DNA from 2 places in the Cobetia sp. PS-4MA genome. Region 1 is predicted to be linked to the other one. Evidence: predicted binding sites of a transcription regulator. Region 1 holds the regulator's gene; the other holds the start of a gene.

Evidence for each region. Region 1 encodes PhoB, which activates phosphate uptake and scavenging genes when phosphate is short. Its sites were predicted from a motif close to TGTCATANNNNTGTCANA; they were not measured.
Region 2: a site for PhoB is predicted at 2,053-2,070, ahead of olsF (bifunctional ornithine lipid synthase OlsF). Genes of this name have one in related genera too.

What each region holds. Positions count from the first base shown of each region.
Region 1 covers NZ_CM173107.1:3,927,522-3,931,403, forward strand. The annotation lists gene ubiA (4-hydroxybenzoate octaprenyltransferase) at 1-817, shown strand, start outside; gene phoB (phosphate regulon transcriptional regulator PhoB) at 1,045-1,734, shown strand; gene phoR (phosphate regulon sensor histidine kinase PhoR) at 1,742-3,037, shown strand; gene cysZ (sulfate transporter CysZ) at 3,143-3,871, opposite strand.
Region 2 covers NZ_CM173107.1:3,704,312-3,708,193, forward strand. The annotation lists gene AC26AR_RS15560 (LOG family protein) at 1-191, shown strand, start outside; gene olsF (bifunctional ornithine lipid synthase OlsF) at 207-1,973, opposite strand; gene AC26AR_RS15570 (NAD(P)H-quinone oxidoreductase) at 2,160-3,128, shown strand; gene AC26AR_RS15575 (3'-5' exonuclease) at 3,223-3,723, opposite strand.

The sequences.
Region 1 (3,882 bases):
CCGCCCCATCGGCACCTGGCTGCTGATGTGGCCGACCCTCTGGGCCCTGTGGCTGGCGGCCGATGGGCTACCGGACCGCGATACGCTGCTGATCTTCGTGGCTGGTGTCTATCTGATGCGTGCCGCCGGCTGCGTGATCAACGACTACGCGGATCGCCACTGGGACAAGCATGTCGAACGCACCCGGGACCGCCCGCTGACCTCAGGACGCATCACGGAGCGCGAGGCGCTGACCCTGTTCGGTGTGCTGGTCGCGGCCGCCTTCGTGCTGGTGTGCTTCACCAACCTGACCACGGTGCTGCTGTCGATCGTCGCCGTGCTACTGGCGGCCAGCTATCCGTTCATGAAGCGCTTCCATCATCTGCCGCAGGTGGTGCTGGGTGCCGCCTTCGGCTGGGCGATTCCGATGGCCTTCGCGGCGACGCTTGAGGAGGTGCCGACCTATGGCTGGTGGCTGTTCGCGGCCAACCTGATGTGGACGGTGGCCTACGACACCGCCTATGCGATGGTCGATCGCAATGACGATCTCAAGGTCGGCATCAAGTCCACCGCCGTCCTGTTCGGCCGCGCCGACACGCTGATGATCGGTCTGCTGCAGCTGGGCATGCTGGCGGTGTTGATCGGCATCGGCCTGCACCTGGCGCTGGGCATCTTCTACTGGCTGGGGCTGGCCGCGGCGGCCGTGACCTTCGTCTGGCAGCAGCGCCTGATTCGCGAGCGGGAGCGTGGCCCCTGCTTCCAGGCATTTCTCAACAACCACTGGTCCGGCCTGCTGATCTTCGCGGGCATCGCGCTGGCGACCTGGCCAGCTGCCTGACCCCTCTTTCCGGCCAACGGGCCCGAGTCCTCATCCGGTCTGCCAGCGACCTTCCTCGTGCGGCGAGGCGTGACATTCACGCCTTGAGAGAGTTGAGGGACTCGCTGGCAAGCCGGGCGGCAAGCTGCCAAGCTGGCGATTGTCATCTCACTGTCATATAAGCAGGTTGTAATCGTCATCGACTTGTCATTCTGGCGCGTGCGCCGACTGCTGCATGGGATCTAGCGATGAGCTCCAAGACCGTACTGATTGTCGACGACGAATCCTCGATACGCGAGATGATCGCCGTCGCCCTGGAAATGGCGGATTACCGCGTGCTGGAGGCCGACAATGCCCAGGACGCCCACGCCATCGTCGTCGATGAAAAGCCCGATCTGCTGTTGCTGGACTGGATGATGCCCGGCACCAGCGGGCTGGAACTGGCGCGCCGCCTCAAGCGTGACGAGACCACGGCGGAGCTGCCGATCATCCTGCTCACCGCCAAGGGCGAGGAAGACAACAAGATCCAGGGGCTCGAGGCCGGGGCGGACGATTACATCACCAAGCCCTTCTCGCCACGCGAGCTGGTGGCACGCCTCAAGGCCGTGCTGCGCCGCACCACGCCCAAGGGCGTCGAGGAGTCGGTGGAAGTCGAGGGTCTGATGCTCGACCCCGCCAGCCACCGCGTGACCGCACACGGCAACTCCCTGGAGGTCGGCCCCACCGAATACCGCCTGCTGCAGTTCTTCATGACCCATCAGGAGCGCGCCTACACCCGCAGCCAGCTGCTGGATCAGGTCTGGGGCGGCAATGTCTATGTCGAGGAGCGCACCGTGGACGTGCACATTCGTCGTCTGCGCAAGGCGCTGGGCGAGGGGCATCAGCACTTGATCCAGACCGTCCGCGGTACCGGTTATCGCTTCAGCGCCCAGGCCTGAGACGCGGATGCGCTACTGGACGAACGAGCTATGGCGGCTGGGCTATCTGGCGGGCGGCTTCGGGCTGGTCGGCGGACTGCTCGGCCTGCTGGGCTGGGGCCTGGCGCTGGGGCTGGCGCTGTACCTGTTCGTCCATCTCAAGCACCTCAAGAGCCTCTACACCTGGCTGATCACCAACCCCCATGAAGAGCCGCCGCCCGGCGATGGCGTCTGGGGGGATCTGCTCGATCGTCTGTATCGCTACCAGAAGGGTCAGCGTCAGGCGCAGGAGCGACTGCGCAGTATCCTCAACCGCATCCAGGAATCCTCGGAAGCGATGCGCGATGGCTTGGTGATGCTCGACAATCACGGCGACATGGAGTGGTGGAACAGCGCTGCCGAGCAGTTGATCGGCCTCAAGGCCAGTCACGACCGCGGCCAGCACGTCACCAACTATCTGCGTGACCCCGTGTTCATCGATTACTTCAATCGGCTGGCCTATCGTGAGCCGCTGACCCTGCAATCGCCGCTCTCCGACAACCTGACCCTGCAGATCTCCATCACCCTGTTCGGTGACAACGAGCGCCTGGTGATGGTGCGCGATGTCACCCGTCTCTACCGTCTCGAGGAAATGCGCCGCGATTTCGTGGCCAATGTCTCCCATGAGCTGCGCACGCCGCTGACGGTACTGGCCGGCTACCTCGAGACCTATTCCGACTATGCCGATGACCTGCCCCCGCGCTGGCAGCGTGGCCTGGGACAGATGCAGAGTCAGACCGACCGCATGCAGCACCTCGTCGAGGATCTGCTGACCCTGTCGCGCCTGGAGACCGACGAGCTGTCGGGCGAAGGACGTCGCATCGACATGGCACAGCTGCTGACGCGTATCCGGGAAGATGCCGAAGGCCTCTCGAAGGAGCGGCATGTCATCACGGTGGAGGTCGAGCCCGGACTGGCCCTGATGGGTGAGGAGCAGGAGCTGAGAAGCGCGATCTCGAATCTGGTCTTCAATGCGGTGCGTTACACGCCGGAAGACTGCCACATCACGCTGCGCTGCCAGAGCACCACCGAGGGCGTGATGGTCGAGGTGGAGGATGACGGTGACGGCATTGATCCCGTGCATCTACCGCGCCTGACGGAGCGCTTCTATCGCATCGACAAGGGACGCAGCACCGCCACTGGTGGCACCGGGCTGGGACTGGCCATCGTCAAGCATGTGCTGATCCGCCATCAGGGCCGCCTGGAGATCGACAGCCTGCCCGGCGAGGGCGCACGCTTCCGTTGTCATTTCCCGGCGGAACGCCGCTGCGCGACGACTGCCTGACGGTTGCAGCCCCACTGACACGAACGCCCCGCCGCGCCCTCTGCATGAGGTCACGGCGGGGCGTCGTGGTATCTGCGTTCATCAACGCTCGCGATAAAGCCTGGCTCAGCGGCGCGGGGCAGGCAGCTGTCGGTAGTGGCTCTGCCACATCAGGACGGCACCCGCCACGGCCCCGGGAATGAACAGCAGGTTGGCCAAGGGCACCAGCGTCAGCACGAACACGGCACCACCGAAGGTCAGTGACGGCCACCAGCGCGCCTTGAGACGCTGCTTCATGTCGCCGAAGCTGACCTGATGGTTGTCCATCGGATAGTCCAGATACTGGATCGCCATGCTCCAGGCCGAGAACAGCCCCCACAGCAGCGGTGAGAGCAGATTCAGGCCCGGAATGAAGCCGAGAATGAACAGCGCGATCATGCGGGGAATGAAGTAACCCAGTTTGGCCATCTCGCGCCCCAGCGAGTCGATCCCGATCTTCACCAGGCCACGCTCATCCTCGATCAGGGTGCCATCCAGACGATGCTCAACCTTCTCGGCCAGAATGCCGTAGAACGGCGCCGCGATCAGATTGGTCACCAGGCTGAAGGTGAAGAACACCGCCAGCAACAGACTCAGCACCAGCACCGGCCAGATCAACCAGCTCAGCCATTCCAGCCAGCTGGGCACCTTGAGCATCCAGTAATCGATCCAGCCCTCGAACTGGCTGAACAACAGCCACAGCGTGGCACTGTAGAGCACCAGGTTGATCGCCAGTGGTACGAACACGAAACGGCGTAGCCCGGGGGTATAGACCATGCGGGTCCCGCGGACCAGCGCCGATACGGCATCAATCATGCGACGTCCTC
Region 2 (3,882 bases), 220 kb from region 1:
ACCTGCGCTTTCACGCCAAGCCGATCGCCGTCCTCGACAGTGACGGCTTCTACGCGCCGCTGCTGGAATTTCTGGATCGCACCGTCGAGGCGGGCTTCCTCGACGCGGATACTCGCGCCCGTCTGATCAGCGAACGCGAGATCACTCCCCTGCTTGACCGCCTGGCCCCCTCGTCAGGCGAGCAGGCCTGAAGCAAGCAGCATGGGTCAAGCCTCCATGACGGGGTGTCGTGCACCGGCCTGATCGCGACAGGCCGGCTCCCCGAGATAGCGACTGCGCTTGCTGGCAGTGATGCGCCGGATATCGACCATCACCAGCCCATCGATGCAGTAGCCGAAATCGGCATCGACACTGAAGTCGAGGAAGCGAGTGCCGCCGGGCTCGGTGACCTCGGCGTACTGCTTGTAGAGGGTCGGCACCGTCACGCCCATCGCGTCCAGCTGGGCGCGCAGGCGACGGAAATCACCCTCGGCATCCTGACCATCGAACAGACGCTCCGCCTCATGGGCGGCACTGCCCGGTGCACTCTGCGCGACCGGTGCCCGTGCACGTGCCAGCCCCTCCTCATCCCCGTAGTAGTGGCGGTAATAGCTGACGATCAACGCCCGAGCAGCCTCCGGGTAGCTGTTGGAGAGCGTGACCGGGCCGAACAGCCAGCGAATCTCGGGGTGACGGCGCAGATAGGCACCCAGCCCCTGCCACAGGTAATCAAGACTGCGGCGCCCCCAATAGCGTGGCTGCACGAAGCTGCGCCCCAGCTCCAGGCCCTCCTGCATATGCGCGAACATCTCCGGCGTGAAGCGGAACAGGGTCGGACTGTAGAGCCCCTTCTCGCCATGCGCCGCCATGATCTTGCCCACCTCACCGATGCGATAGGCCCCGGCGATCTCGAGATCGGCGTCATCCCACAGCACCAGATGACGGTAATGCGCGTCGTAACGGTCGATGTCACGACGCTCTCCCGTCCCTTCGCCGACGCGGCGGAAGCTCAACTCGCGCAGCCGACCGATCTCGCGCATCACGCTGGAACCGGGAAAGGCATCGAACAGGTAGATCTTCTTGCCGTCGCGGGTCTCACCCAGCAGCTCACACGGCGTCAGTTCCTCACGCAGCGCCTGGCGCTCCTCCGGATGACCGATGGCCTTCTCGGTCACGAACAGCCCGCGCTTGCCGCGTCCGATGCGATAGAGATGCTTGCGCAGCAGGCGTGTCTTGGCATTGGTGCTCAGGGCATCACTGTCGAGACGCGCCAGCGGAATCAGTTCCCCGATGCGCAGCTTGAGCTGACGTTCGCGCTGGCGAAACATCTCGTGGGCCAGCAGCGGCGTGCCGAGGCCACGGTTGATCGATGACAGGGTGTAGAAGAGCGTCGAGTTGCGACCACTGACGTGAATCGGCAGTACCGGCGCGTTGGTCTTGCGCGCGAAATGCAGGAAGCCCGACAGCCACTTGCCGTCACGCGGCCCGGTCGGCCCTGCGCGCGAGACCTCTCCGGCCGGGAAGATGATGACGGCCTCTTCATTCATCAGTGCCTCGCAGATCTGGGTGCTGCTCCTGCGATACCCACGGCGACTGAGGTTGTCCAGCGGCAGCAGCAAGGGCGCCAGCGGCTCGACCTTCATCAGGATGTCGTTGGCGACGATCTTCACGTCACGGCGCACTTCGCCGACCAGCTTGAGCAGCGCGAGGCCGTCCAGCGAGCCCAGCGGGTGGTTGGCGACGATCACCACTCGCCCGTAGGCAGGGATGTTCTCGCGCTCCCGCGAGGAGACGGAGTAGGCGAAGGAGAAGTGATCGAGCACACGGTCGATGAAGTCGAAACCGCGCAGACCGGCATACTCGGCGAGGAAGGCATTGATCTCGCTCTCGTGAACCAGACGCCGCAGCAGCGCCAGCGCCGGGCGACGAATCAGAGGGTGGCGCCTGGCAAAGGCGGGATACTTGGCGGCGATGACACGGGCGGTATCGATCATGCTCACTCCTTTGCGCAACGCGGTGCGTCACTCGCAGTCTGAAACAGAGGCTTGATATCACGTCAGAATCGCGCCACTTCATGACAGGTGCGTCACAGTCCCCGTACAGTGAGATGACAGACATCCGTCTGAGGACGGAGCGATCACAGCAAGGCAGCCACGGTTGCCAAGCCAAGGAGATAGCGAATGTATGCGATAGCCGTCGAGAACGAGGCGCTGGTCTGGCAGGAAACCGAGGCCCCTTCAGGTATCGCCTCGGACGAGGTGCGTATCCAGGTGGCCTGGGCCGGCGTCAACCGCGCGGATCTGATGCAGCGCGCCGGGCAGTATCCGCCCCCGGCCGCGGAAAGCGAGATTCTCGGTCTCGAGGTCAGCGGCACCATCCTCGAGGTAGGCAGACACGTGGAACGCTTCCAGGTGGGGGACCCGGTCTGCGCCCTGCTGGCAGGCGGAGGCTATGCCGAAGAGGTGGTGGTCAATGCCCTGCAGGTACTGCCGGTGCCGGAGGGCTACGGCCTGCGTGAGGCGGCTGCCCTGCCGGAGATGTTCGCCACCGCCTGGCTGAACCTGTTCATCGAGGGCAACCTCAAGCACAAGGAACGCGTCCTGCTGCACGCCGGGGCCAGCGGTATCGGCACCACTGCCATCCAGCTGTGCGGCCTGTTCGGCCATCCCTGCTTCGTGATCGTCGGCAGTCAGGAGAAGCTGGACACCTGCCTGCGGCTGGGGGCCGATGCCGGCTGGAATCGCCACGATGGCAGTTTCGTCGATGCCGTGAACGAATGGGGCGGCGCTGACATGATTCTCGACCCGGTCGGCGGCGGCTACCTGTCAGGCAATCAGCAGGTCCTGAATCAGGATGGCCGCATGGTATTGATCGGCCTGATGGGCGGACGCATGGACGAGCTGGATCTGGGGCGCATGCTGATGAAGCGCCAGCGGTTGATCGGCTCGACCCTGCGTTCCCGCTCGCCCAAGGGCAAGGGCATGGTGCTGGATGCACTCTATGTCCACGTCTGGCCACGCCTGGCGCGAGGCGAGATACGTCCGCATATCGACAAGAGCTGGCCGATCCAGGACGCCGAGGCTGCGCATGCCTATGTGCAGGACAACGCCAGCACTGGCAAGGTGCTGCTGGCGGTAAGCGGGGCCTGAGTCCGTCGTCGACTGGCAGAACGCAAGAAGGCAGCCCGATGGGCTGCCTTCTGCAGGGGCTTTCACGCCGGTCATCTTTCGCCGGGCTGAACGCTCAGTCGTTGCGCTCGATGGCCTGGGCCTTCTGCCAGGTCAGTTGCAGCAGACGGGCATCATCTCCAGCGCGATGGCGCTGGATGCCGCCTTCGGCGATCACGGCTTCCTTGAGCTCGGCCCAGCGATTCAGCTGCTCCTCATCCAGCAGCCGGCGCAGCGCTTCCAGCCGGAAATGCGGCAGCATGCCGGCATGATGGAACAGCAACGACAACCAGGTATTGTCGTAGCCCCAGCTATCGCTGTACGCGATACGTGTCTCGCTCAGCTCATCATTGATCCACTGCGCCACTTCCCGCACCGGGCGACCTTCACGTGCCAATCGGGCGCGTGAAATACCATGCAACAACTCAGCCTTGGGGTCCCAGTGCACCCACTCTTCCAGCGGCTGGATGAGGAAGGCACAGCTGCTGCCATCGGTACGCGCCAGACCGATCTCGATCGGGTAGCTGCCGCGGCCAAAGCCGGAGGCTTCAATATCGAGCAGAATAGGCAGCGTCACACGCGTCTCCCACGGTATCTTAGGCAGCCAAGGACCAGGCAAGAAGGGGTTGAATGTCTTCAGGTTACGGGAATTGCCCCCCGTTTGGCGAGTCCTGCTCATCCGGTGGGCATCAGAAGAGACGGAGACGACAGCGCCCTCACGAGGAGGGCGCTGTCA